4 regions of the Virgibacillus sp. CM-4 genome follow, and region 1 is predicted to be linked to each of the others. Evidence: riboswitches for the same ligand, from Rfam matches in the RefSeq annotation. Region 1 holds a riboswitch; each other region holds the start of a gene.

Region 1 (7,437 bases):
CAACATTAGCCACAATGACAATCTATCGAGGTATAACATTAGTCTACACAGATGGAAGACCAATCACTGGACTATCGGATAGCTTTGCCTTTGAGATGATCGGCAAGGGGTATGTTTTTGGAATTCCCTTTCCTGCCATAGTAATGGTGATTGTATTTATTGTTCTTTATTTTATTCTTCGACAAACTGTATTTGGAAGGGAAGTATATGCCGTAGGTGGTAATGAAGAGGCTGCTACGTTATCAGGAATAAAAGCAGATCGCGTTAAAATTTGGGTATATTCACTAACTGGTATGCTTTCTGTTTTAGCAGGTATTATTATTACAAGTCGATTGAATTCTGCCCAACCGACAGCCGGATCCATGTATGAGCTGGATGCCATTGCAGCGGTTGTAATTGGAGGGACAAGCCTTGCGGGAGGCCGTGGAAGAATTGTCGGTACCTTAATTGGTGCGCTAATTATAGGTGTTATAGATAATGGATTAAATTTATTGAATGTTCCATCTTTCTATCAACAAATTGTCAAAGGTGGGGTGATTCTACTAGCTGTATTATTAGATCGTAAAACATCGTAAGTAGTGATAATTTATACGTAATTAGGAGGAATGGACATGAAAAAACAATTACTTGTAAGCTTTACCTTAGGATTATTTCTCTTTCTCGTGGCATGTTCAACAGAAGCACCTGGAGAAGCATCTGATGGTTCAGATGAATCGAATAATGAAAAAGCGAGTGAAGATGTAAAAGTGGGTTTATCCATTTCCACTTTAAATAACCCATTTTTTGTAACATTGCGAGATGGTGCAGAAGCAAGTGCAAAGGAATCGGGATATGAAATAATTACTTTCGATGCACAGAATGATCCATCAACACAATTGAGTGATATCGAAGATTTATTACAGCAAGACATTGATGTTTTATTGATTAACCCAGTGGATTCGAATGCAGTGGTCTCAGCGATTGAATTGGCAAATGACGCGAATGTTCCTGTAATTACAGTTGACCGAAGTGCAGGTGGAGGAGAGGTGGTAACTCATATTGCTTCAGATAATGTTGAAGGAGGGGAAATGGCAGGAGATTTTATTGCTGAACAACTTAAAGAAACAGGAAAAATCGTTGAGTTACAGGGGATTGCTGGTGCATCGGCTACTAGAGAAAGGGGAGAGGGTTTCCATCATATTGTCGATGAATTAGAAGGCATCGAAGTAGTTACTAGTCAATCGGCAAATTTTGATCGTACCGAAGGATTATCCGTAATGGAAAATATCTTACAAAGTGTTGGAGACTTCCATGCTGTATTTGCGCATAATGATGAGATGGCACTCGGTGCAGTGGAAGCACTGCAGGCGCAGGGCTTATTAGATAACGTAGTTGTTGTCGGGTTTGATGCTACTGATGACGCAGTAGCAGCTGTAGAAGAAGGATCGATGGATGCAACCATCGCACAGCAGCCAGGTTTAATCGGTGAAAGAGCAATTGCTGCTGTTGGAAAGATTGTCAAAGGCGAAAAAGTAGAAGGTTTCATTCCGGTTGAATTACAAATGGTAACCGAATAAAATTCCTCCGAAAAGCGGTATCAAATTTAGAATGATGCCTCCTTCCATAAACGATTTTATGAAAGGAGGCAGCCACTGATATATCGATAAGAAGCAGTAGAAACCCTTCGGCTTCTGCGGAAACAACAAGGCCCATGATGCTCCACTCGGATAAGAACTTTGCTTATCCGGGTTAGCTAAGGCCATATTCTTCGAAAAGCAAAACGATTTCAAACTTCGATAAAATTACGCTTATAGATATAATTGGTGTAAGGAATCGTTACTCCCAAATTTCTTTCGCAACGTCTACAATGAATTTTAGTTTCCTCCACTGTGCCTCCTCAGTTAAGATATTGCCGTGATGGGTAGAAGCAAATCCACATTGTGGACTTAAACATAATTGCTCTAAAGGTACATAGTTGGCTGCCTCTTTTACTCTAGCGATAATCGCTTCTTTATCTTCAAGTTCTCCTGTCTTCGAAGTTACAACACCTAATACGACTTGTGGCCCTCCAGTAGGAATATGCTTTAAAGGCGTAAAGTCACCGGAACGTTCATCATCATACTCGAAGAAAAAGCCATTTACTTTCTCCTTTGCTAATAATGTTGGTGCGATTAAAGCATAGCTGCCTTCAAAAGCCCAAGTTGATTGATAATTACCTCTACATAAGTGGGTGGTAATCTTTAGGTCATCTGGTTTGTTTTCTAATGCACCATTAACAACGCGAAGAGCTAAATCAATTAATTGTTCCCTTGAATAATCGCCATCATTAAATGGGATAGAAGGTGCTGATAATCCTGCAATGTAGACATCGTCTAATTGAAGGTATCTAACGCCGGCATCATAAAATGCTTGAATTGCATCTTGATATGCTTTGATTACATCATTGGCATAATCTTCGATGTTTGGGTAGATTTCCGAATTTCGAATCCCTTTATTGAAAAGTTGATTTGGGCTCGGTATTGTCTGTTTAGGTACTGCACGATCACCAACAATTTCTTTGAACGCAATAAAATCCTGTATAAACGGATGCTCTGAATGAAACGAAATCTTACCTGTGTTACGTACATCGTATTTTTCTGTTTCGACATCTTTGAATTGGTAGCCAGATGATGGGACATATCCTTCAATGCCGTTTAAATGTTCCAAAAAGTCTAAATGCCACCAAGTTCTTCTGAATTCACCGTCTGTAACTACCTTTAAGCCAACTTCAATTTGCTTATCAACGATGTAATTAATTTCTTCAGTTTCAATCGCACGTAGTTGCTTTTTTGTTATCGTGCCTTGTTGATAATCTCTTCTTGCTTGATGCAGTCTCTCTGGTCGAAGTAGACTTCCTACATGGTCTGCCTTGAATGGAGCTTTAATAAGAGTGGTTGTCATTTTACATACCTTCTTTCTTTTTGTTTGTATAACTAAAAAGCCTCTTCTTATAGATAAGAAGAGGCTTTGATATACATTAGCTTGTCCTCTTCTTATCTTCATGCAGCATGCATCTGGAATTGGCACAGTACGTATGAAAAGTCTGTTGCCGAGGCTTCCAAGGGCCAGTCCCTCCACCTCTCTGGATAAGAAGTTATACGATTAATTTAATTATTGAAAATAAGATTACCGTATATACATTGTCTTGTCAACATTATTATTTTAAAACTTCAAATTTTCTTTATTCATGATATGCTAGAGTTATAAAATAGAAGAGGAGATGAGTGGTATGCGCAAATTAAAGTTGGGAAAGAGTGACCTATTTGTTTCTAACCTTGCATTTGGCTGTATGCGGCTAACTCAATTGTCTGTAATGGAAGCGGAAAAATTACTTCACCATGCATTGGGTCTTGGAATCGACTTCTTTGATCATGCAGATATCTATGGCGGAGGGCATTCCGAAGAAATATTTGCTAAAGCTATTCAAATGCGTCCTTCGGTACGAGAAAAAATGAAAATTCAATCAAAGTGTGGAATACGAGAGGGGTTCTTTGATTTTTCTAAAAACCATATAGTAGAATCAGTAGATGGAATACTTAAACGTCTCCAGACAGAGTACCTTGATGTATTATTACTCCACCGTCCGGATGCGTTAATGAAACCTGAAGAGGTGGCAGAGGCATTCCAAGTTCTTAAAGATAGTGGTAAAGTTAGACAATTCGGTGTGAGTAATCATAACCCATTACAAATAGAATTATTAAAGCAATACGTTGCACAAGATTTAATTGTTAATCAATTACAATTCAGTATTATGCATTCTGGAATGGTCGATGCAGGTCTGCAAGTAAACACCCAGCATGTAAATGGAATAAATCGAGATGGAAGTGTATTAGATTATTCTCGAATGAATCATATGACAATACAAGCTTGGTCACCATTTCAATATGGATTCTTTGAGGGCGTTTTTATTGATAATGAAAAATTCCCTGAATTAAATACAAAGCTTATGGAAATAGCTGAAACATACGGAGTAACAAAAACAGCAATTGCTATTGCATGGATTCTACGTCACCCTGCAGGAATTCAACCTGTTGTAGGTACGATGAATCAAGAGCGTTTGTCACTAATAGCAACAGCATCTGACCTTCAGATTACTCGAAAAGAGTGGTATGACATTTATCAAGCAGCAGGAAATAAACTGCCATAGTCAATAAACACAATGTTTCATTTTCGGGATGAAGAACCGCTTCATTCTATTTTTTTCGAAACCCATGAATCAATCTACTGAAAAAAAGGCGTTATTTCCCATCTTACTATGAAAATGAGGAGTACAACCATGTATCAAAACTCAGAGCGTTTTCTTACTGCATTCAACCGAATAGAAAAAATGCTACGTGCGTTATTAATTCATAAGAAAGATGTAGGTTTCTCTAAGGCTGTAAAAATACTTAGAAATTCTAACGCCCTCGTTCGCGAATATAGTGATGATCTTTTGGAGTTTGCAGAACTACGAAATGCTATCGTACATAATAAATTAGATATGACACATGCCATTGCAGAACCGCATGATGCAATTGTGGAGAGAATTGAAGAAATTGAAATAGAATTAAATGAGCCAAAACGGGTAACTCCTTTATTTTCTAGGCAAGTACTTTATTATCAGAGTAACGATCCGTTAAATCAACTTTTAACAATTATTCATGAAAAACAGTTATCTAAATTTCCTATTTATCAAGGAGATACGTACAAAGGATTATTAACCCAAAAGGGGATAACGAACTGGCTAGCTAGTAAAAAGCAAGAAGAGTCATTTGCTAAGAGTAGTTGTCAACTAGAAGAGATCTTGCCATTTGAAAAACAAGATAATTCTCGTTTTATACATCATGGAATGACAATATATGAGGCCATAGAAATTTTTAAAGAACATACAAGTAAAGGAAGGCGACTAGAAGCATTGCTCATTACCAAAAATGGTAAACCTTCCAAACAATTATTGGGTATGATTACCGCGTGGGATATTTTGGAAATATCCTAATATTGAATAAAAGAAAGAAGAGGAGAAATATGAGGGTTGTCTCGATTGATTTTGAAACAGCAAATGAAAAAAGATTTAGTCCATGTGCAGTGGGGATAGTAGTTTTAGAGGATGGAAAAATTATTGATGAATTCTATCATTTAATTAATCCACTTATGCATTTTAATTCTATGAATATTCACGTGCATGGAATTAATGAAGCTGATGTCGTGGGTGAACCGACGTTTCCTGAAATTTGGCCATCGATCAAATCGTATTTAAGAAGTGGTTTAGTAATTGCGCATAATGCTAGTTTTGATATGAGTGTTATTCGGCAAACACTTGATTATTTTGGATTACCCTATCCTGAAATGAATTATCTTTGTACCGTTGGATTGTCCAAGCAATTTTGGCCCGACTTAACTAATTATAAGTTACATACACTAGCGAACTTTCTACAGATGACGTTTAATCATCATCATGCGCTTGAGGATGCCAGAGTAGCAGCAGCACTATTTCATCATGCTTTTAGGGAAAGTGAAGCCAAATCATTAGAAACATTTTTAGATAGATGCAATTTACAAACTGGTAGAATTTATGAGCGAGGATATGTTACTCCAAAGAAAAAAAAGAAAAATCAACCTAAACGAATATATATTTAAATGGATGGAGGAATAACTAAAACGAGTAGCTGCATCGGCATCATCATAATTGCAAGAAATAAGCCATGCTTTCCGCCGAAACGATAACTTTGGTAAACAAACAATACCTACTCGCATCAAGCTTCGGACGCCTTATTGTTCCTCAAAAATTATCCTTATTTCATTCCTTTTGGCAGTAAGATATTTCAAAAAAATAACGTTAAAATCCCAACTACCATCCGAAGTAATTGGGATTTTGCTTTGTTTAAAACCAAGCTTCTTGCTTTTATTAAATATCTGAATTAAACTAAAAAAAAGAAAATTCTATCTTTTTATATAAATTTTATCATTTGAGGGGTGAGTAAATGAACACGCAGGCAAATGTACATGATGAAATGAAAATGATTCAACGTGCAAGACGGAACACGCTTAGTGATATACTCTCACGGACAGCAGCTAGAATGCCAGATAAAAACGCAATCGCTTACAATGGGGTGACAGTTACGTACAAGGAATTAGATACACTAGTAACTCTCACAGCATATGGTTTTAAGAGAGATGGGATGGGTAAAGGAGATATGATCATTGTCATGTCGAAAAACAGCTTGGACTTTGTGATAGTCAATTTTGCTCTTGCACGTATTGGGGCAGTGATGATCCCAATTAATTATATGTTGAGTACAACGGATACAGCTTACATTATTGAACATGCGAAAGCTTCGGGATTTATCGCATCTAAAGCGTACGCGGATGTACTAGATATTTCAGCGAAGGAAAAAGCGAAAGAAATTAAATATCGGTATATAATGGAGAACAGTGAAGACCAGGTAGAAGGATGGAAGAACTTAAAGGATATACAAGATGGGCACAATTCTAATGCAAAGATTGAAGTTGAAATTGCTGATGATGACCTCTGTCATGTGTTATATACAAGTGGTACAGAATCACGGCCAAAAGGGGTTATGCTCACGCATAAAAGCATCATGAACGAATACGCAAGTTGTGTTTTCAGTGGAAAAATGGAAAGCGATGACATTATGATTCATGCATTGCCACTATATCATAGCGCGCAATTACATGTATTTTTAGGTCCGAGTATATATATTGGATGCAGTAGTATCATCCTTGAAAAAGCTACTCCGGAGTTGATTCTTAAAACAATTGAAGAAACTGGTGCATCACAGCTATTTTGTCCTCCTACTGTATGGATAGCGATACTCCGTCATCCTGATTTTGAGGTGCGAGATTTATCTACACTAAGAAAATGTTATTATGGCGCAGCAATTATGCCAAGAGAAATACTAAAAGAATTGTCGAGTCGATTGCCAAACGCAAAATTCTGGAACTTATATGGTCAAACAGAGGTTGCACCACTAGCCACTGTCTTGCAACCGGAAGACCAGTTAAGAAAGATTGGTTCAGCTGGAACGCCATCCTTATATGTTGAAACAAGAATTGTGAACGACCAGGATGAGGAAGTTGCCCGTGGAGAAGTTGGTGAGATTGTGCATCGAACACCACATGCAATGAAGGGGTATTTATATGATCCAGTTAAGACTCGTGAAGCCTTTCGGAATGGTTGGTTCCATAGTGGTGATCTAGGAAAGATGGATGAGGAAGGGTATATTACGATTATTGATCGTAAGAAAGATATGATTAATACGGGTGGAATAAATGTTTCAAGTAGAGAGGTAGAAGAAGTAATTTATCAATTGGAAGGAGTATCAGAGGTCGCTGTTATAAGTATTCCGGATCCATACTGGATTGAAGCGGTTACGGCAATTATTGTCCCCAAAAAAGATGTAACGTTATCGAAAGAAGTGG
Region 2 (7,437 bases), on a different contig from region 1:
ATTTGATTGTTCAGCTGCAATTTTTTCCCCAGTATCATTCCAATTCTTAACGATAAGTCCGAGTTCTTTAATATCTTTGAAATACTTACCAAATGGATTGTAAAACCCTAATAAATAAATTTCAGTTCGAGGGTTTATATCATGTATCTTAGCAAAGATATTTCGTAATCGTTGCTCGTAATCTGCCCGTTCTTTTACAAAATCTTCTAGTTTTAGATTCGTAATATTATCCTTTAGCACTTGCATAATATCATTTGCACCAATCGTAATTAGTACAATATTCGAATCTTTTATTGAGGAAACGATATCTGGGTTATCCAATCGTTTTAATAATTGATCGGAACGATTACCTCGAATGCCATAATTATCAATTGACACAAGCTCCTCATCCTGATTTATTGCACGATCTAGTACGCCAAGATAACCACCTGTTTGCGTTGTGTCACCAACGCCCTGTGTCAGAGAATCTCCAATAGCTGTGATATGTGTTTTATTTGAAAAATAATTGATCGTTTCCTCTACTGCATTTACTACCATTTCGGAAAAGTGCTGCTGGTCTTCGTTTATCGTTTCTTTATTTGTCTGTTCATCATTCTGTAAGGAGGTATCCGGTTGTTTCTGGTGCTCATCTTCTTTTTCTTCAGGTATAGTAACATGATCAAGCTTTGCTTTAGATTGACTGGTTACGATAAAAATAAGCGTAATACCTAGAAGAAGCAAACAGATCGCTCCTAAATAATACACATTTTTCTTCATGTTTACCCACACCTATGCTGTTATGATATTCGTGTATTTCTAAAATTGTCTCTGCTATTAATATATTCGAAAGTATTTCCTATATATATGTAGATCATAACTTGATCTATGAAAAAGGAAGATGATCCTAACAAATATATCTCTTGATTCCCTGTTTTCTGTATCACAAAAAATAAAGATCGCCTTCTGGTATAAGGCGATCGGTAAGGGAAGGTTATTTATAATTTTTCCAAATCAATAGAAAAGTAAACCTGATTTCTTAAATTGAAATCGAATTGTTAAGTTCCTGTGCTTCCATGCTTTTGGGATTTCATTTGATCATACTTGAATGGCCTCTGATTGACTGTTCGGATTTCGAATTGCTTCTAGTTCATTGAATGGGTTTTTATTCGTGACGACTGCAATTCCGGCAGCAATTGCGTATTCTAATATTTCATCCTTTTTACTTGGGTGTTCAATCCACAGAATTTTCCCTTGTTTATTGATAAATTGTTCTAGCACATCAGATGGAAGATCACTGGTCAAAAACCAAACAGCATCTATGTCGGGTGCTTTGGTTAAGTCAGTATAAGTAGAAAATTCTAATGAATGAGATGAGCCAATCCCAATTAATTCAAAACCAAGCGATTGTAACTGTTTTATTTGATTTAACTTCTCTTGATTAGCTTGCTCCAATCCATACACCGCAATTGTCTTTTTGCGTATGTCACCATCTGTTCGTTCAAACGGGGAAGATAATAACCAATTTATTGCATCTGCCTCCTTAGTGACAAGGCTTGCTTCTTGACCAGTGGCTGTGGCGATTGCCTGATCTAAAGTAGCGAGTAAATCATGAATCGACTCTAAACCAATGGATAATCGGATCGTCTCTTCTGTGACACCACTATCCTTTAATTCTTCAGCAGTTAACTGTTGATGGGTAGTTGATGCAGGGTGGATTATTAATGATTTTGCATCCCCTACATTAGCTACATGAGACCACAATTCAATGGAATCAATCAGTTTTCTTCCAGCTTCCCGCCCACCTTTGATACCAAAGGTAATAATTGATCCGGCTCCCTCGCTAAAATATTTTTTCGTCAATCTATAGGAAGGGTGTTTTTCTAATCCCGGATAATTTACCCATTCAATGGAAGGGTGGTCTTCTAAAAAAGCTGCAATCTCTTTCGCATTCTTATTGTGCTGACTAATCCGCAAATGTAATGTTTCTAATCCTTGTAGCAATAAAAATGCGTTCTGCGGACTAATGCACGCCCCTATATCGCGTAGTAATTGCACTCTTAACTTGGTTGCGAATGCAGCGGGACCAACATCAACAAACTTAAGTCCATTGTAGCTTTCATCTGGTTCGATGAAACCAGGGAATTTTGAGTTATTCCAATTAAACCTCCCGCCATCAACAACTACACCACCAATTGCGGTTCCGTGACCTCCAATCCACTTCGTTGCAGAGTGAACTACAACATCTGCACCCCAAGCTAAGGGTTTAGCAATATATGGTGCAAACGTATTATCAATGATTAATGGAATATCATTTGCATGTGCAATTCCGGCCACTTCTTCTATATCAAACACCTGTAAGCTTGGATTGGTAATGATTTCTCCAAATACAGCCTTTGTCCTTTCTGTAATGGCAGCTTCAACTTCAGATTTATTTGTGCCATCAACAAATTTTACGGTTATGCCATATCGAGGAAGCGTATTTGCAAATAAGTTATAGGTCCCTCCATAAAGATTACTATCTGCTACAATTTCGTCACCTGCACTAGCAACATTAAGTATTGCAAAGGTAATGGCTGCCATCCCGGAAGCAGTGGCTACAGCTGCGACACCATCTTCAAGTGCTGCAATTCGCTGTTCGAATGCATCTACAGTGGGGTTTCCTATTCGTGTATAGATGTTACCAGGTTCTGTTAAACCAAACAGGTTTTGCGCATGTTCGGTATCTCGGAACACATAAGAAGTTGTTTGATAGATTGGTACTGCTCTAGAACCAGTGCTAGGGTCAGGCACCTGCCCGCCATGCAATAATATTGTTTCTGGATTTTGTTGATTAAATTTTACCATGTAATAATCCTCCTTGAAATTTGGGTCTGGAGGAAGAGGAAGAATGAAAAAGCCCTCTTCTTAAGAAGAGGGCTTGGGTTTATCCGTTCCTCCTCTTATCTTCCAGATCACAGATTTGATCTGTAGGATTTAGCACCGAAAGAGTAATCTTTTGAATCACTTCCAGGTTGCCGGGCTTCACAGGGCCTATTCCCTCCACCACTCTTGATAAGAGATGTTTTATTAGTAAATTACTGAATATTATATAAGCATTCGCTTCTACTTGTCAACTCGTTTTGAGAAATTTCTATCTTAGATTTTCGCATTTCTTCTAATCGGTCGTTGATAACTAGCCAACATAAAGTTGATTAAAGCAATCCAGATAAATAAGAAAGCAATCAGATGTGCGGAAGTAAATGTTTCATTATATAAAAATACACCTAAAAATAACATAAGCGTTGGTGCAATATACTGCAAAAAGCCAACCATTGCTAGGGATATTCGTTTCGCACCATTAGCAAAAAGTAATAAAGGTACAGCAGTCATAATTCCTGCACCCATTAATAATAGATTCGTAGTTGAAAGGAATGAAACAAATTGAAAAGTGTTATTCGGAAGTAACACCAAATATAAAACAGCAATTGGTACGATAAGCATTGTTTCTATCGTTAACCCAATCATGGGACCAATATCCACCTTTTTTTTGAGCAACCCATAGAGTCCAAAACTAACTGCAAGTAACAATGATACCCAAGGGAATACTCCATAGCTAAATGTTAAATAAATGACTCCTATAGCTGCTAGTATAATAGAGAGAACCTGACGTGAACTGAAAGATTCCTTTAACACAATAATACCAAGTAAAATACTAATAAGCGGATTAATATAATATCCTAAGCTAGCTTGAACAACATGATTGCTATTTACAGCCCAAATAAATGTAAGCCAATTAATGCTAATAACAATAGTCGCTAAAGATATTCCGAATAATTTCTTTTTATTGTGTAGCAATTGTTTCCACTCATGAATAAAGTCCGGCCATCGTCTCATAAATAAAACGATTAAAAACATAAAAATAAATGACCATAGAATGCGATGAGCCAACGTTTCTCCTGGAGATACATCGTCCAAGAGTTTCCAGTAAATCGGCAAGAACCCCCAGAGGATGTAGGCTCCAGCAGTATAAATCATCCCAGACTTATCCTGTTTTGTATTCATATGTTCCCTTCTTTCCAAGAATGTTATCTATATAGTAAGCAAGTTTAGAATTACTTATGGAAAAAAGCAATAACAATGCTCTCGCGAAGATTTTTACTGTAGCAATAGTTGGAAATATCTATTACTTCATTCTCACTACCATAGGAGCATTTATCTGTTACAAAATAACAAAAAATTACAAATTTCCTATTTATTTCTGAAAATTCAGGTGATAAGATAAATATATGCCGGCAAACAATATTGTAGGAGGTAAAAAATGAAACGAAAATTGTATATTTCGATTTTCGCATTTGTACTGTTGCTTACTCCTTTGCATATTGAAAATGTATTAGCCGCTGAAGAAGTTGTCAAACCATCTAACGAATTGAATGGAAAAGTAACAGAAGCAATAAAAGATGTAACTGCAGAAGGAAAAGAAGGAAAAGTCGAAATTAATGGAATGACTGTTCATATTGATCAGGACTATATTCAGGTTGACAGGGATAAGAAAGCTGTTACTCTTCATGAAGAGAAGCCGATAACGAATCAACGAATTCGTTTAGAAGGAGCAACTATCGCGCATGGTATCGTATTCATCCCTCCAGAGCGCCAAAATAACAGTTACCCAGGACAAGGTCATGTACAAACATTTTTAATGTTAACAGATACGGATGGGCCAATTGGTCCTTTGAGTATCGAAGGGGATATAGATGTTAATACTTCGAATAATAAAACAGGTTCTTTCACAGAGGATTTTGCCAATGTGGAGGCAGACTGGAACTACCTTGAAATGTTTGACGAATATGAATATGAATTTGCGTTCACGCCTGTTGAAAAAACAAAGTTTTATGAAATAGAAACGAACTTAAATGTGGAGTTTTTAACTGATCAAGACAGCGTAACAGAAACAGTGGGTCCTATTTTAGCGAATAAAAAAGCATTTGAATATCCATGCAGGTATTTCGATCCTAGGGAAGTAAACGTGCCTGGTCAATGCCATGGCGGCGACTTTACTACCCAATTATTATACGCTGATCCATATTCTGATAAGGTAATGTTTACACCGGATACGACGACGATGAGTCAGGTTCCTCCGGAAGATCGCGTACCATGGAACAATGAATTAAGAGGAGAATACATTGCAGAATATATTGATAGATATGGTGACCCTACAAAAAAAGACCCTGACTTCGCTTGGAAAGATTATGATATACATCACATCATTCCGAGAGAATATGGAGGATCAAATTATTTTAATAACTTAATTCCACTGAAAAGGGAGTTTCATTCACAAAATGTGACGCCTTGGTGGACAAATTATTAGACAAAAAGAAAAAGACCATTTATGTTAATCTACATAAATGGTCTTTTTAACCCAGAATCCAAGTTGTCTAAAAAGGAGGGTTTGAAATGAATGAGGGCCTAATATATCGAACCATTTCTAATTTAAAGCAAGCGTTAAAGGATAATATATTACTCGTTCCCAATTCAAATGGCCAACCAGTTAAAATGCATTTTCAATTCAATGAACCAATTTCGAAAGAAGAAATAAATCAAGTGGAGCAGTTTGAGGAAATAACATTACCGTCAGATTACCTCTATTTCTTATCTTTACATAATGGGGCGACCCTGTTTGAACCATGGTATGGAGGGCAATTTGAATTATATCGTTTAATTAAAGTTAGTAAAACGAAAAGGGCAGGATTGTTTCCTGAGAATTGCTATCCGATTGGCGACTGGAATGGCGAATATTTACTTATTGATGTCAAAAAAACGAAGGATGATCACTACCTGCTTTGGTGGGATTCTAGTATTGAATCGGATACCAAAGATTTGCAAATGAATTTTAGTTATTGGCTCTACCAATTTATCGTTACCAAGGGTTCTAAATTTTGGGAGAAATAATATCTTCTTACAGAACTTTCTAGAAAACGCTTTCATTCATGTTGTCCTTCGAATATGATGGATAGTAGGTAAACAGTTTACAAGAATTAGATAGGGGGATGACGATGAAAAGCACAGATAAGCAATTAGAGACAAAGGTAATTCACGGTGGGTATGACTCAAAGGATATGTTAGGAAGCTTAACAGCACCTCTATTTCAAACATCTACGTTTACATTTGACACTGCGGAACAAGGTGAACGACGTTTTGCTGGAGACGAAGAGGGATTTATCTATTCCCGAATTGCAAATCCAACAGTCCAATTATTGGAGGAACGTATCGCTGCATTAGAAAATGGCGAGCGAGGGCTGGCATTCGCTTCTGGAATGGCCGCAGTATCTTCGGTTTTAATTGCTTTAACCAAAGCGAATGATCATATCTTATGTTCTTCCGGTCTCTATGGATGTACGTATGGTTTATTAAGCATGCTTAAGGAGAAATACAATATTCAACATGATTTTTCACAAATGGAGAATGAACTAGCAATCAAAGCTCAAATAAAGCCAGAGACAAGTTGTATTTATATTGAGACGCCAATTAATCCAACGATGAAGTTAATTAACTTACGTACAGTTGTAAAAGTTGCTAAGGCATATAATATTCCCGTGGTTGTCGATAACACGTTTTGCTCCCCATATATCCAACGACCGCTGGAATTGGGCTGTGATGTTGTTATCCATAGTGCCACAAAATATATTGGAGGTCATGGCGATGTTATTGGTGGATTAGTAGTTGGCAGCAAGGAATTCTTAGATAGTGTTGCCATGTCTACACAAAAAGATATTGGGGGAGTGCTTTCTCCTTTTGATGCCTGGTTATTATTAAGAGGATTAAAAACGTTGCCAATACGACTTGATCGTCATGCCGATAATGCAGAAAGAATTGTTGATCAGTTAAGGAGGCATCCAAAAGTTGTTAGCGTTTATTATCCAAACCATTTCGACCATCCAGATTATTCCATATACCAACAGCAAATGGAACGGGGCGGCGGTGTAATATCTTTTGAAATTGATGGAGATAAGCAGGATGTGCAGCGGTTTTTAAATGAGCTTTCTTTTATAAAACTTGCGGTAAGTCTAGGGGATGCGGAGTCATTAATTCAACATCCTGCTACAATGACACATGCAGTTATTCCCGTAGAAGAACGGCTGAAAATGGGAATTACGGATCAACTTGTACGATTATCTGTTGGGTTAGAATCTTGGATAGACATTTGGGATGACTTGCAGAAAGCGCTGGATAACTTATAAGTAATTAGGAATAATCACGTCTGTTCCAACAATAGATTGGTATAGACGTGTTTTTATATGTTTTCATTTTACATAAAAAGGGGATTATTCAGTACAATAATTTATTATAATAGAAAATAGTAAAGGAAACGATTGCATAAACATTCAAACTAACGAGGAATATCTTTCTGTGCTATATTATTGTTGGAAGAGGAAATAATATATAATTATTTCATTCATGTGCTATTTCATTTTTGAACCTTTT
Region 3 (7,437 bases), on a different contig from region 1:
CTATGTTACAAAAACGGTATGAGTTTAAAGATAGCTATCAATTCAAAGGAAAAGGAGTGATGAGATACATTACTAATAAGTCAAAGTGGTTATTTCCATTGTTCTTATTCAGTCAGAAATATAAGTTATTTTTTCCGGAAACAGGAAAAAGCGTTCCGTTTAAAATTATAAATACACAAACGATAGGGAATAACGGAATGGAGCAGGTGCATTGGGAAAGGGTATTTTATTTTAATGATAAGAAGCGATATTTTAATGCCTCCATGTATCTCGACTTGGAACAAAAGCTTATTCAGGACTATTTAGGTGAGCCTTCTAAATGTTATTCTGATTTATTATTATCAGTAACAAAGGATGGGGGATTACGAATTAATTCTAAAGAACAGCGTCTTATATTCCCGTTTTTAGAAATACCATTACCAAAAATCGTACAAGGATTGGCTACAGTTACGGAAAAATATTTGGAAACAAAAGCGGTATATTATATTCAGGTTAACGTGACGAATCCTTTAATCGGAACCATTTTTTCATACGAAGGGGAGTTCGTAGAAGATGACGTTTCTTAAAGTTGCGGGCGCGAATAGTATTTTATTTATAATAATTGCTTTAACAGGGAATCATTCCTGGTATTTTTTATTGCTAACTGCTGCGCAATTGCTTTTCGTTCCTTGTATGTTACATATTGTTTTGAGGCAGGAAGAAAGTTGGATTTCTACATACTTTCCTTATGCAGGGATAATGGCTTCCATTTCGATCTTTATTTTACAATTTTCACAAGAAACCTCAATGGATACCATACTAGCAATACTGTATTTATTATTTACAGTCATGATTGCGTTATATGGGGTAAAACGTTTTCTTCAAAGAGGATTTGCGTATTTTGAGGAATTTATCATCGATATCGGACTTATATATATCCTTATTGGCGGCATGTGGTTTGTTGCGCATATAGCAACAATAGATACCGGCTTTTCTCCGATGATTACATGGTTAACAGTAAACCATTTTCATTATGCTGCATGCATATTACCTATCTCTGTAGGGTTGTTAGGAAGACTCTATAAATCCAAAATGTACAAATGGGTAAGTAGTATGATTATCATTTCTCCGGTGATAGTGGCATTAGGTATAACCTTTTCTGTCAAAATAGAGTTCTTATCTGTTATTCTGTATATTATCGCTATATATGGATTAATTCACTTATCTTTTAAGGTAGTGTTTAAGAGTAGTCTCCAAAAATGGTTGATCTGCATATCAAACGGAGCTTTATGTGTCTCTATTCTATTTTCACTGTTGTACGCAGTTGGAAATCTTTCCGGATGGTTTTCGGTATCGATAGATTTCATGATTCTTTTTCACGGTATAATTAATTCAATTGTGTTTGCTGGCTTTGGTACAGCTGGTTGGATCATTGCTCCTCCTTTTTCAAACCAAAGGAATAAACCATTTCCACGAAGTAAGATAAAGGGGAAGGGGATCATAGGTGAGGAAATAATCAAAGGGAAGACAGATAACCAATTTTATAATGGTTTAGTAGACTGTATGGAACAGTATGCGAATGAAATTCAACTGGATACATTATCACAAATGATTATTGATTTCTATGAGAATACGAAAAACTATCAGCTATTTGCTGAAGTAAGGTGGAAAAACTGGTTTAAACCGCTAGCGATAATATATAGACAAATTAGTCGTATCATAAAACAATTGAATCTGCCTTTGTCAAGTAGAAGACAGGAAATGACAGGTGCTATTCACTCGATTGATGATCGTATGGATGGAAGAACCAATGTAAGAGCGTGGGTGAGGAAGATCAAAAACGAAGTTATCTTTGTAGCACTTTATTCTTCCCATCAAAATAACGATCAAACGTATATGAACATCGCATTACCTTTACCAGGGACAGCTATGATTGGCATTTTAGAGTTAAGTCAATATGGTGAAAAGTTACAATTATCTAGTAAAAAATTGAAATATGAACAAGCAGATTCTGGTATCTATTTAATTGTTGGAAAAGGCTTATTTAAGCTCCCAATTGAAGAGACGTTTGAAGTGGAAGAAACAAATGAAGGAAAGCTTAAAGCAAAACATCAAATGTGGCTGTTTTCTATTCCCTTTTTAAACATAGATTATGATATTGTGCCAAGCGAACGACAAAACGAGAATATAAAAGAGGCACATCAGAGAACCGTGGGTATTGGGAAGAGAGGTGGTGATTAGGTGAAGAAGTCTATTGATACATATCTGAAACAGTCTCCAAAACTGGCTGGAGCAATTGTTGGTGTTAGTATTCGACGAGCAGATACTGGTGAAACGATTTATGAACATAAAGCAGACACTAGATTACGTCCAGCTTCCAATATGAAGTTGTTGACAGCAGCAGCCAGTCTGGCTGTATTAGGTGAAGCGTATCGCTTTTCGACAGAGATACGTACAGATGGAATAATAAAAGGGGGATGCTTAGTAGGAAATGTATACCTAATAGGAAAAGGGGATCCTACTTTATTACCGAAAGACTTCGCTGGATTTGCTGCCAAACTTAGAGCAATGGGTATTCAGCATATTTCAGGGAAGGTTATTGGGGATGATACTTGGTATGATTCAGTTCGTCTCTCGCCAGATATGATTTGGAGTGATGAAACGTATTATTACGGTGCGCAAATTTCAGCCTTAACAGCTTCTCCAGACAGTGACTATCATGCTGGAACAATTAAGGTGGAGATTAGACCAAATAAGCTGGGGGAAAATCCTATAATTACCTCTTCACCGGAGTCTACATATATTGAAATAGATAATAAGGCAGTTACCGTAGAAACGAATAAAAAAGAAAATATAATATTTGAGCGTCAACATGGAAGCAATTTAATTACGATAACAGGCGAGATTCCCGATAGGCACGAAGGATTGAAAGAGTGGGTATCGGTATGGGAACCAACAGGATACGCTGTTGATTTGTTCAAACAGGCATTAACTAAACATCATATTACCTATAGTGGAGGGTGGGAGATAGCTAAAGTACCAACCAATACAAAGTTATTGCATTTTTGTTATTCTATCCCCTTATCGAAATTGATGGTTCCATTTATGAAGCATAGTAACAATACAATTGGTGAAATCTTGATAAAGGAAATGGGCAAGCAGGTGTATGGGGAAGGTAGTTGGGAAAAAGGATTAAATGTGTTAGAAAAACAACTTGTGAATTTTGGGATGGAGACAAAAGGATTGTGTTGCGAGACGGATCCGGAATATCTCATATGAATTTGATACCAGCAAACCAAATTTCCTGGTTACTATATGTGATTCAAAAAAAGGAATGGTTTTCAACCTATTTTCACGCCTTGCCAGTTGCGGGGGAATCAGAAAGGGACATTGGTGGTACCTTACAGCACCGTATGCATGGGTTACCGGTTCAGGCCAAAACAGGCAGTTTATATACCATTAGTACTTTATCCGGTTATGCAGAAAAAGCGAACAAAGAAAAAATTGTATTTTCCATTATGTTCAATAATTTATTAGATGAGGAAGAAGGAAAACGAATGGAGAATCAACTATTGGATATGATGATCCATTCCGAATGATAAGAGTTATCAAAATTGACAGATAAGCATATTTGCGATAGGCTTAATATAGTGAATTAAATATTGTGTTCTTATCCAGAGAGGTGGAGGGATATGGCCCCATGAAGCCTCGGCAACAGGTTTTTATAACCATTTATAAAAAGACTGTGCCAAATCCATCAAGTCCATGTGACTTGAAAGATAAGAAGAGAACTGAAATAACAAGATTTCAAACTCTTTTCTTATCGGAAAAGAGTTTTTTGTTTTGGGAAAAATTCATCTGGGAGTGGAGTCAATGAAATATGGATTTTGGTTACCAATATTTGGTGGATGGTTACGTAATGTAGATGATGAACATATGCCGCCAACCTTTGAATATGCGAAGACAGTTATTCAAGCGGCAGAGGAATGGGGATATGATACAACGCTAATTGCGGAACTTTATTTAAATGATATAAAAGGAATAGAAGCAGATTCATTAGAAGCATGGTCTACTGCAGCTGGGTTAGCAGCAGTAACGAATAAAATAGAAATTATGACTGCTGTGCGTCCAGTATTTCACCACCCAGCGGTTACTGCGAAAATGGCTGCAAATATCGATCGCATGAGCAATGGGCGATTTACTCTTAATATTGTCTCTGGTTGGTGGGAAGAAGAAGCTAAACAGTATGGTGGAGACTTTACAGAACATGATGAGCGGTATGCAAGAACAACAGAATTTATCGATATACTAAAAGGTTTATGGACAGAGGACACTTTTTCTTATCATGGAAGGTACTATCAAATTGAGGATACAAAATTGGAACCAAAGCCGCTGCAACGCCCCAATCCCATGTTATACGCTGGGGGAGAAATTGAAAAGGGTAAGCAGGTAATTTCCACACTATGTGATGCTTATGTCATGCATGGTGGCACGGTTGAAGAGGTTGCTGACAAAATTAAAGATATGAAATCACGTAGAAGGAAAGCAAATAAAGATCCGATTCGATCATTTGGAATGGCAGCTTATGTAATTTGTCGGGAAACAGAAGCGGCAGCACTTACGGAATTAGAACGAATCACCATGGTAAAAGACACAAGTGGATATAGTGGATTTGGAGATTTCACTTCAAAATCACAGTTAGAACAAGCTGTTCAGTTAAAGGATTATTCTGTATCTAATCGAGGATTACGTCCACATTTAATAGGAACACCAGAACAAATAGCGGAACGAATTCTCGAATATGAGAGGGCAGGTGTTGATTTGCTATTATTACAATGCTCTCCGCAGTTAGAAGAGATGAAACGTTTTTCTGAACAAGTTATGCCTTTAGTCGAACAACTACGTAAAGAACAAACAACGGTATAAAGGAAGATATGTAATGAGTAAAATATATATCCTACATGAAAATCCAGAATGGACAAGCCATTTAACTGCTAGATTAGAAGAATTGGGATTACCTTATGAAGACTGGTTACTGAATGATGGCACGGTCGATTTATTAAGTGAACCACCTAAAGGAATTTTCTATAATCGAATGAGTGCTTCTTCGCATACAAGAGGGAATCGTTTTGCTCCTGAATTGACGAATGCAGTGTTAGCATGGTTGGAGTATCATGGTAGAACAGTAATTAATGGTAGTCGAGCATTACAGCTAGAAGTAAGTAAGGTCCAACAATATTTGGAATTGGAAAAATATGGAGTGAGAACGCCGAGAACAGTGGCTGCTGTTGGGAAATCGCAATTATCAGAAGCAGCTGAATTATTCGAAGGGAGATCATTTATTACCAAGCACAATCGAGCTGGAAAAGGGTTAGGCGTACAACTGTTTCATAGCAAAGCAGCATTAGAACAATATATTGAAAGTGAAACATTTGAAGAACCCGTTGATGGTGTAACGCTAATACAAGAATACATTCCCTCTCCATCAGCATCTATTACCCGCTGCGAATTTGTAGGTGGAGAATTCGTATATGCAGTAAAGGTTGACACATCTGAAGGGTTTGAACTCTGTCCTGCAGATGCCTGCACGATTGAAGATTTATTTTGTCCGGCAGGGGAACAACAAGCGCAGAATGAAAAATTTCAAATTCGACAAGGGTTCCATCACCCCATTATTGAAAAATATAAAGAGGTACTGGCTGCTAATCATATTCAAGTAGCAGGTATTGAATTTATTGAAGACGAACATGGAACCATATATACCTATGATATTAATACAAATACCAACTATAATAGCGATGCTGAAGCAAAAAGCGGTGTTTTTGGAATGCTTGAGCTAGCAACTTATTTAGGAGAAAAATTAAATAAAGTAAATCTCTATTCTGATCAGCCTTCTCTTTCCCTTACCGAAAAATAGAACAAAGCATTAGAATTGCCGATTCTTTATGTACTATAGTCAGGGCTAAGAATTAGTAATCGATCCTTTTCTATTGATTTTCTAGTGATAAACTGTCGTGTTTAATAACTTAATAAGCCGTTACATGGATAACATGTTACGGCTTTTTGTATTTCCACTTGCGTTTGATATTCTGTCTTTAGGGTAATTTTATAGGATAGTTAGTTTTCAAAAGGAAAGAGGATGACCAATGACTGTACACCAGATTTTATTGTTAGTAATCATAGGGTATCTTGTTTTTTCTGTAGATAAAAAACAAGAATTTTTTCCTGCTCCGGTTATCTTAGTATTGTTTGGTTTGTTGTTATCGATGTTTCATTATTTTGACAATATTACGATAACAAAGGAACTTTTATTTCATGTTTTTCTACCGGCTTTGTTATTCATATCTGCTTATCAGTTCCCTACTCAAGCCCTGAAACGAAACAAAATACTTATTGGAACGTTAGGAACATTTGGTTTATTTTTGACAATCGCAATCTTGGCTGTTCTCATTTATGTTATTGGAAATTTATTCATATCTTTATCATTGGCAGCGGCATTGCTGATTGCTGCTATCTTATCTCCGACAGATCCTGTTTCTGTTGTAACGATCCTAAAAAAGTCGTCCGATGACCAACAGGTCGCAGAAATTGTCGAAGGTGAATCCATGCTAAATGATGGAACAAGTATTGTTGTATTCAGTGTGCTGTTAAGTATGTATACAAAAGGGACGAGCTTTGATTTTAGCGGTTTTATTAATGAATTTCTTTTGGTTTCGTTGGGGGGCGTAGCAATCGGCGTAAGCTTTGGTTGGTTAATGAGTAAGGCCATTCATTACACGTACCATCGTCAATATCAAGTAATGCTAAGTATTATCGTTGCTTATGGTAGTTTTTACTTAGGGGAGTTACTCGGAGTATCAGGTGTCCTTTCTACTGTGACTGCCGGTATGATGCTTTCCTATGAATTTGGGAGAAATATTAAAGAAGTGCATTTTAAGGATCAACTGGATGGTTTTTGGGAGATCATTGAACTAACTATTTTATCTTTAATTTTTTTACTTATTGGTGTACAAACCGCAAATTATCTTGCTGCTTCTGAATGGGCCCTGGCTATTATTATTTTTATATGTACATTAATGGTCCGGTTTGTCGTAATTACTTTAATTACTAAATTGCGCATAAATTGGAAGCGAACCATATCTATAAAAGATGCTGCTATTATTACCTGGGCTGGGATAAAAGGCACAATGTCTGTAGCTCTGGTTCTTGGGCTAGAAGCAGCTGTAGATAAAAATAATCCAATCATACCATTGTTATTCGCCATAATATTACTGTCTTTGATCATTCAGAGTGTTGGCGTTTATCCGCTTACAAAGAGACTTAAAACTAATGGACTGAGGCATAACTAAAAATGAATAATTCGGATGCGAATTATTCATTACCTGTCTTAATTCTCTATGTGAAATAGGCCATGCATTCCACGGTCACGCGATACAGCTAACTCGTAAGCAAAAAACG
Region 4 (7,437 bases), on a different contig from region 1:
CTTAACGGAACAAATGTAGGAATAGAATTTCCATTTCGTTCTTCTTCTATAAAGTTGGCAACATCCTCTGTTTGATAAATTTCCGCTAATTGCTTTAATACCTCATTGTTTTTATCTTTCTCTTGGACGGCAATGATATTTATATAAGGGGTTGCTGTTTCATCTTCATGGTAGATAGCGTCATCTAACGGACTAAATCCTGCATCAACAGCAATACCATTATTAATTATCGAAGCATCCACATCTGGTAATACACGAGGGGTTTGACCAGCAACTAATAATTCAAACTGAAGGTTTTTTGGGTTCTCAACAATTTTGTCTAGTGACCCATTGCCATCAAATCCCTCTTCTAACTTAATTAAACCAGCTTCTTCTAAAAGAAGGAGACCTCTTCCCATGTTTGTCGCTTCTTTCGCTAAGGCAATCGTTCCACCTTCTGGAATATCCTCTGGTTGATCATGTTTTTCAGAATACAATCCCATTGGCGCAATAACGGTCGTGGCAATTGGTGTTAAATCTAGATTATGCTCCTTTATAAAGGCATCAAAATAAGATACCGTTTGAAAAGCATTTGCATCAATTTCACCTTCAGCTAAAGCTAGATTTGGCTGCACATAATCAGAGAATCGGACGATCTCTACATTTATCCCTTCCTCTTTTGCTTTTTTGGCTACATATTCCCAAATGGTTGTGTCGGATCCGCTTATCCCTACCTTTACTGTTGTAGCTGCATCACTACTAGAACAAGCAGTAATAACGATTGTTGATAGAATAAGTGCTAAAAACACAAATAATTTTTTCATGCTGTTCGCTCCTTTTTATCTTATCTTCTTCTTATTTTCTTAGAAATGAAATTACCGGTTGATTGCAGTCCTTGAACCATAACGACAAGAATACCAACTGTAATCAGCATCACCGTTGTATCAAAGCGTTGGTATCCATAGGTGATTGCTAGATCACCAAGACCACCACCGCCAACAGCTCCTGCCATCGCAGATGCGCCTACTAGCCCAATGGTTGCAATAGTGATACCTAATAATAAAGAACTTAACGCTTCTGGAATAAGGAAACGAATAATAATTTGCCACGGTGTTGCCCCCATTGCTTGAGCTGCTTCCATTACTCCTGGGTCAACTTCCAATAGAGAGTTTTCAATTAATCTAGCAATATAGGGACCTGCATACAAAATCATTGGGACAATTGCTGCCGCAGTACCAATTGATGTGCCAACCACTAATCTGGTAAACGGAATGACAGCGACCATAAGTATAATGAATGGAATTGATCGAAAGATGTTTATAAATGCGTTCAAAACCGTAAAAACCACTTTATTCTCCCATAAATGTCCTTTCCTTGTTACCACTAATAGAATTCCTAATATAAGTCCTATCACAAAGGAGAAAAGTAAAGAAATACCAACCATTAGGATTGTCTCCCATAATGCTGCTACAATTTGTTGGTTATCAACTAACATCTGCTAACACTTCCTTTATCGTGACATCTTGTTGGTGAATATGCATGATCACTCGGTTAATTTCCTTTTCGTCTCCATCAAATTTGACAATTAAATTGCCAAAAGGAATACCTTGTAACTCCGTAATACTCCCAAATAAAACATTCACTTCGACAGCATACTGCTTAGCTATTTGCGATAGTAACGGAGCGCCTGCTGAAGATCCAACGAATACAATACGGTATATCTGATGTCGTTCGTCTTGTGCTTTTACGAGTTGATAAACCGATTCCGGTATCTCATCATGCATCACGGAACGTACAAAATTTTTGGCTATCTCTGTTCGAGGTTGGGAAAATACGTCAAATACAGAACCAGCTTCCACCACTTTTCCACTATCCAAAACGGCCACTTTATCGCAAATTTCCCTAATTACACCCATTTCATGAGTAATGATTAAAATCGTTAAATTATATTCTTCATTTACTTTCTTTAATAATTGCAATATCGACTTGGTTGTTTCTGGATCGAGTGCTGACGTTGCTTCATCACATAACAACACCTTTGGCTTTGTGGCTAATGCACGTGCAATTCCAACACGCTGTTTTTGCCCTCCTGATAACTGATCAGGATAACTATTTGCCTTATCCGCTAGTCCTACAAATGCCAATAAATCGTCAACTCGCTTTTTCACTTCATTTTTTGGGATATTAGCTAATAATAAAGGCATAGCCACATTGGTATACACCGTTTTCGAGTTTAATAGATTGAAATGTTGAAATATCATTCCAATGCTTCGTTTTGCTTCCCTTAATTCCTTTGCTGAAAGGTTGAGTATGTCCTGACCATCTACGATTACTTTCCCAGAAGTTGGTCGCTCCAATAGGTTTACACAGCGGATGAGAGAACTTTTTCCTGCGCCACTAAAACCAATCACACCATATATTTCTCCCTTTTCAATTTGTAAATTCACCTGATCCAATGCTTTTACTTGCTGTTCTTTGCCGTTATATATTTTTGTTACTTGATCAAACGTAATCATGCTGTCACTCCCCTTCTAAATAAAAAAGCCTCTTCATCAAAGAAGAGGCTATCCATTACCCTCTTCTTATCTTTCAAGCATCATTCGCTTGCTGGATTTGGCACAGTACTTAATCGTCCGCTGCCGAGGTTTCTTAGGGCCAGTCCCTCCACCTCTCTGGATAAGAAGTATTAAAATTTTATGAACATGTAAACATTTTGTGTTCACGATCGATCATACAATCCTTGATGAATCGGTTTTAAAGGTGTTTACAAAAGAAAAATCCCTCCTTTTAATCAAGAAGAGATTCCATATGTGGCGCTCTCTTCTTATTTTCCAAGCACAGTAGCTTGTTGGATTTGGCACAGTACTTTTAACAGTCCGCTGCCGAGGTTTCTTAGGGCCAATTCCCTCCACCTCTCTGAATAAGAAGTATTCGTTAATATAATTATGATGATTATTAGATTACTACGCTTCTTTCATTCTGTCAATCACTATTTTGAAAAAATTTTAAAATTTTCCGCTTTCCTTTATGTAATTTTACCTATCGTTTATTGCGTTCCTCTAAAATTTCTGTATAATAAAATTAGTGATAATGATTCTCATTATCATAAATGGAGGAGGTACTTATATGCGAAATTCAGATATAACAGATGTAACGATCGTTGGTGGCGGACCAGCAGGATTATATGCATCTTTTTATAGCGGCATGCGGGACTTATCCACTCGCATCATAGAATATCAACCGAAACTAGGTGGTAAAGTACATGTATATCCTGAAAAAATGATCTGGGATGTTGGCGGATTAACCCCAGTAACTGGAGCAACATTAATTGATCAAATGGCGGAACAAGCTGTGACTTTTGATCCAGAAATCGTTCTAAATGAGAAAGTCACAAAAATCGAAAAGAATGAAGATCAGTTATTTGTCCTTACGTCTAACTCTGGGAATCAATATGTAAGTAGAACCGTTATCCTCGCTGTTGGTGGTGGTATTTTAAATCCGATTAAAATCGATATTGAAGGAGCAGATCGATTTGAAGTAACCAATCTCCACTATACGGTACAAAGCCTTGAACATTTTAAAGGAAAGAACATTATTATTTCTGGTGGAGGCAATTCTGCAATTGATTGGGCAAATGAATTTGAGCCTATTGCTAATCAAGTACATATTGTACATCGCAAAAATGAATTTAAAGGTCATGAGGCCCAAATTCAGCAATTAATGAATTCATCCGTCCATGTTCATCTCAATTCAACGATAGAGAAGTTGCATGCAAATCAAGAAGGAAATCTAATTGACGCGGTAAGTATTCATAACCATGAAATCAACGAGTCAATAAGATTAGAAACAGATGATCTAATTATTAATTACGGTTATGAAAGGGAACTAACCTTTATTAAAGAAAGCCCCCTTCATATTGAAATAGAAAACGATTTCTTTGTAAAAGGCACATCTAAATCTGCATCATCCGTTGAAGGGCTTTATGCTGCTGGCGATATACTAGCCTTTGATGGTAAAGTTCATTTAATTGCAGGGGCTTTTGTAGACGCAGCTAATGCAGTTAACCAAGCCAAATTATTACTAGAGCCAGATGCAGCTGCCAAAGCAAGAGTATCTTCTCATAACGCTAAATTTAATGCGAAAAACAAAGAACTTTTGAAGCATTTATACCAATCATCATCTTAAACGATGTTTAAAAAGGAGTACACGAATGAATAAGAAACAATTTATCTATGTATTGCTCATTATTCTATTAACCTTCCTAGCAGCATGTAGTGGGAGCAATAACGCCGAAGAAAATGAGAGTAACCAAGAAAAAGAAGATAGCACGCGTGAATTCGAAACCGCCAAAGGTACCGTTGAAATTCCATCGAATCCGGAACGAATTGTTACCGATTACTATGGTGGAGAATTACTTTCTGTAGGAGCAAATGTAGTCGGAGTGGAACCGACCGCGTTTGATAATCCATTTATCGCAGATCTTCTAAAAGATGCTACAGATGTCGGCTATCCATTAAATGAGGAAAAGGTATTAGAATTAGATCCAGATTTAATTGTTGTCATGTATGATGATAATTATGAGGCATTATCTAAAATTGCACCAACGATTCATATCCCTTACGGTACAACATCTGATATTGAGGAAACAGTTAATCTATTTGGTGATATCGTCGGTTCACCTGAAAAAGCTGAAGAATTTATGACGGAATTTAATCAAGAAGCCGAAGAAGGTAGAAAAAAATTAGAGGGTATTATTGACTCAGATGATACATTTGGGATATATGAGCTGACCAATAAAGGTGAACTATGGACATTTGGTGAAAATGCTGGCAGAGGTGGGCAAGCCTTATACAATGCCCTTGGATTAAAAATGCCTGAAAAGAACGCAGGTGGTGAAAGTACGAAACAAATATCGTTAGAAGTACTTCCAGAATACGCTGCTGATTATATGTTTTTAACTTCCTACGATCCAGAAAATGAAGGAACTGCTCTTAAAGATTTAAAAGACTCAGCTGTATGGCAAAATTTAAATGCTAATAAGCAAGATCAAATCTTTTATAATGATTTTGATACCTTCTATCGATACGACCCAATCGCAGTAAAAGAACAAATTGGTTTGCTTGTTGATAAAATTATTGAACGAAAAGAACAAGAAGAGTAGTAAAAACCCCCTTCGCTTTTTGTGGAAGGGGTTTTTTATGATCATACGTTTACTCTGATTTTAGACTATCAACAATAAAATCTAATTGATGTTCTAAAGCTATTGGATCCGTAAAATACATATTGTTAACCTCATATTCATATACATTTCCGTCTTTAACCGCAGGCAAGTTCTCCCAAATGGTTAATGAGGTAACATCGGATTTTCTTTCCTCTGTGTCCCCATTTTCCGTCTCACGGACACCCATAAAGATATGATCTGCTTCCTCTAAATATTCTGGCACAGCTTCCAATGAGATCGAAGCCCAGCCTTCTTCTTTTGTAACTTCAATAACCTTCTCTGGTGCGTTTAAACCGAGTTCATTGTAAATGATTTCTCCACCTCTACCGTAAGACTCACCAAATAGATACATTTCTTTTTCAGCTAATTCTAAGATAACTACTTTTTCATCATTTTTAATGACATCATCTAATTCTGTTTCCTTTTCTTCGATCTTCTTATCAAACGCCGTAAAATAATCTTTGGTTTCTTCTTCTTTATTTAGAATCTTCCCAAACTCCGTTAACATATCGCGATAACCATAAGTTGCATAAGGTATTAAGACAGTAGGTGCGATTTTTGATAATTCCTCATTTTTATCTTCTGAATAAGTGACAATTAAATCTGGGTCAAGAGCAATAACCTCTTCCATGTTAATGGATGTTTTATCACCTACTTTTTTTGTATCCTGTAACTGGTCTTTGAAGTAAGGTGTTTCAAAAATCCAACCTGTCGTTGCGATTGGCGTAACACCTAATGCCAAAGCATAACCAACATAATCTTGATCAGCTATCACTACACGCTTTGGGTTAGCAGGAATCTCTACCTCCCCCTGTGGTCCTTTATAAACACGGGTTTCATCAGATATTTCCTGTTTATTTGCTGTGTCACTTTCTCCTTCTTGATTGACTTTTCCCTCTTCATTACTAGATCCACAAGCTACAAGGGATACTAAAACAAACAGACAAACGAAGCTAATACGTAACTGCTTCATCCACATAACTCCTTTTCCTATCCATTTTTTTAAAACACTATTCGTACTACGAACGAGTTAATAAATACAAGAAATAAGGTGCACCAATAATAGCTACAACAATGCCAGCTGGTATTTCTGATGGTTGAAGGATCGCCTTACCAATTGTATCTGCAGCCAATAGTAACAATCCTCCAGCAATCGCCGATAATGGGATAAGAAAACGATGTGTGGGACCAATTAACTTCCTAGCTAAATGTGGACCAATCAATCCTACAAAGGCGATTCCGCCACTAACTGAAATACAAGCAGAAGCTAAGCCTACTGAGGCAGCTACCACCTTTAATCGCTCTTTTTCTACCGTTACTCCTAATCCCGTTGCTACTTCATCTCCAAATGTAAGGGCATCTAATGTACGTGCTTTCAAACTAATATATGGTAATAATACAAGTACCCATGGTAATAAGGTAAGAACAAATCGCCAATCAGCCCCCCATATACGACCAGCCATCCATACTGCCAACACATCATATTGTTGTTCAGGCAGTTGTAAAGATACTACAATTAAAAGAGCATTTAAACCTGCTGCTACAGCAATCCCATTAAGTACTAAACGGTTGGGCATTAATCCATTATGTTTATCAAACGAAAGCAGATAAATAATAATCGCAGTTACAATTCCGCCAGCTAGAGATAAAAATGGCATGACTCCAACTGGAAGACTTTGATCAGGTGGAATATAGGCAAGCGCTAAGACAACCATTAAGCCTGCTCCAGTTGTGATCCCTAATATGCCCGGTTCTGCTAATGGATTACGAGCTACACCTTGCAGGATACAGCCAGATACAGCTAATCCTGCCCCAACCAGCATAGCTATAATAATACGCGGCAGACGAAATTCAAATAAGATAAGTTCCTGCTGGTCGGTTCCATTGCCTAGAATGGTTTGAAATAGCTCTGCAGGAGAGAGATGTATAGCACCAACATTTACGCTAATAACAAATGTGATTGCGATTAACAAGATAAATAGTAAAATAATAGCGACACGCTTTTTTGTTCGATGCTGATCAGCCTTGTCTCGCATTAGAAAACGCACTATAAATTCCTCCCTTCTTTTCTAGCAACATAAAGGAAGAAAGGAACGCCAATTAAAGCAAATAAAGCCCCAATCGGAGTTTCTTGTGGTGCATTAATCATACGAGCACCTATATCTGCTAAACAAGTTAGCAATCCTCCAATGACAGCAGAGCAAGGAATAATAAGTCGATAATCTACTCCAACAAAA

The links. A riboswitch is a leader RNA that binds a small molecule or an ion and turns the genes downstream of it on or off. The one in region 1 is predicted to bind S-adenosylmethionine.
Region 2: another riboswitch for S-adenosylmethionine. It lies ahead of M948_RS28845 (PLP-dependent aspartate aminotransferase family protein); the one in region 1 lies ahead of M948_RS39215 (5-methyltetrahydropteroyltriglutamate--homocysteine S-methyltransferase).
Region 3: another riboswitch for S-adenosylmethionine. It lies ahead of M948_RS38005 (LLM class flavin-dependent oxidoreductase); the one in region 1 lies ahead of M948_RS39215 (5-methyltetrahydropteroyltriglutamate--homocysteine S-methyltransferase).
Region 4: another riboswitch for S-adenosylmethionine. It lies ahead of M948_RS30720 (methionine ABC transporter ATP-binding protein); the one in region 1 lies ahead of M948_RS39215 (5-methyltetrahydropteroyltriglutamate--homocysteine S-methyltransferase).

Annotation. Positions count from the first base shown of each region.
Region 1 covers NZ_AUQA01000007.1:76,766-84,202, forward strand. The annotation lists gene rbsC (ABC transporter permease subunit) at 1-575, shown strand, start outside; gene rbsB (ribose ABC transporter substrate-binding protein RbsB) at 612-1,556, shown strand; gene M948_RS39215 (5-methyltetrahydropteroyltriglutamate--homocysteine S-methyltransferase) at 1,816-2,919, opposite strand; SAM riboswitch class I at 3,009-3,111, opposite strand; gene M948_RS39220 (aldo/keto reductase) at 3,248-4,165, shown strand; gene M948_RS39225 (CBS domain-containing protein) at 4,295-4,993, shown strand; gene M948_RS39230 (3'-5' exonuclease) at 5,023-5,634, shown strand; gene M948_RS39235 (fatty acyl-CoA synthetase) at 5,979-7,437, shown strand, end outside.
Region 2 covers NZ_AUQA01000002.1:1,134,008-1,141,444, reverse strand. The annotation lists gene M948_RS28850 (SGNH/GDSL hydrolase family protein) at 1-756, opposite strand, end outside; gene M948_RS28845 (PLP-dependent aspartate aminotransferase family protein) at 1,075-2,823, opposite strand; SAM riboswitch class I at 2,916-3,037, opposite strand; gene rarD (EamA family transporter RarD) at 3,115-4,020, opposite strand; gene M948_RS28835 (HNH endonuclease signature motif containing protein) at 4,277-5,323, shown strand; gene M948_RS28830 (SMI1/KNR4 family protein) at 5,410-5,904, shown strand; gene megL (methionine gamma-lyase) at 6,009-7,193, shown strand.
Region 3 covers NZ_AUQA01000006.1:927,216-934,652, reverse strand. The annotation lists gene M948_RS38020 (DUF4166 domain-containing protein) at 1-566, shown strand, start outside; gene M948_RS38015 (YndJ family protein) at 553-2,220, shown strand; partial or broken gene dacB (D-alanyl-D-alanine carboxypeptidase/D-alanyl-D-alanine-endopeptidase) at 2,221-3,578, shown strand; SAM riboswitch class I at 3,647-3,765, shown strand; gene M948_RS38005 (LLM class flavin-dependent oxidoreductase) at 3,853-4,905, shown strand; gene M948_RS38000 (ATP-grasp domain-containing protein) at 4,919-5,896, shown strand; gene M948_RS37995 (cation:proton antiporter) at 6,126-7,328, shown strand.
Region 4 covers NZ_AUQA01000002.1:1,530,646-1,538,082, reverse strand. The annotation lists gene M948_RS30730 (MetQ/NlpA family ABC transporter substrate-binding protein) at 1-803, opposite strand, end outside; gene M948_RS30725 (methionine ABC transporter permease) at 824-1,474, opposite strand; gene M948_RS30720 (methionine ABC transporter ATP-binding protein) at 1,464-2,495, opposite strand; SAM riboswitch class I at 2,559-2,662, opposite strand; SAM riboswitch class I at 2,801-2,906, opposite strand; gene M948_RS30715 (NAD(P)/FAD-dependent oxidoreductase) at 3,106-4,164, shown strand; gene M948_RS30710 (ABC transporter substrate-binding protein) at 4,190-5,140, shown strand; gene M948_RS30705 (iron-hydroxamate ABC transporter substrate-binding protein) at 5,190-6,173, opposite strand; gene M948_RS30700 (FecCD family ABC transporter permease) at 6,220-7,236, opposite strand; gene M948_RS30695 (FecCD family ABC transporter permease) at 7,248-7,437, opposite strand, start outside.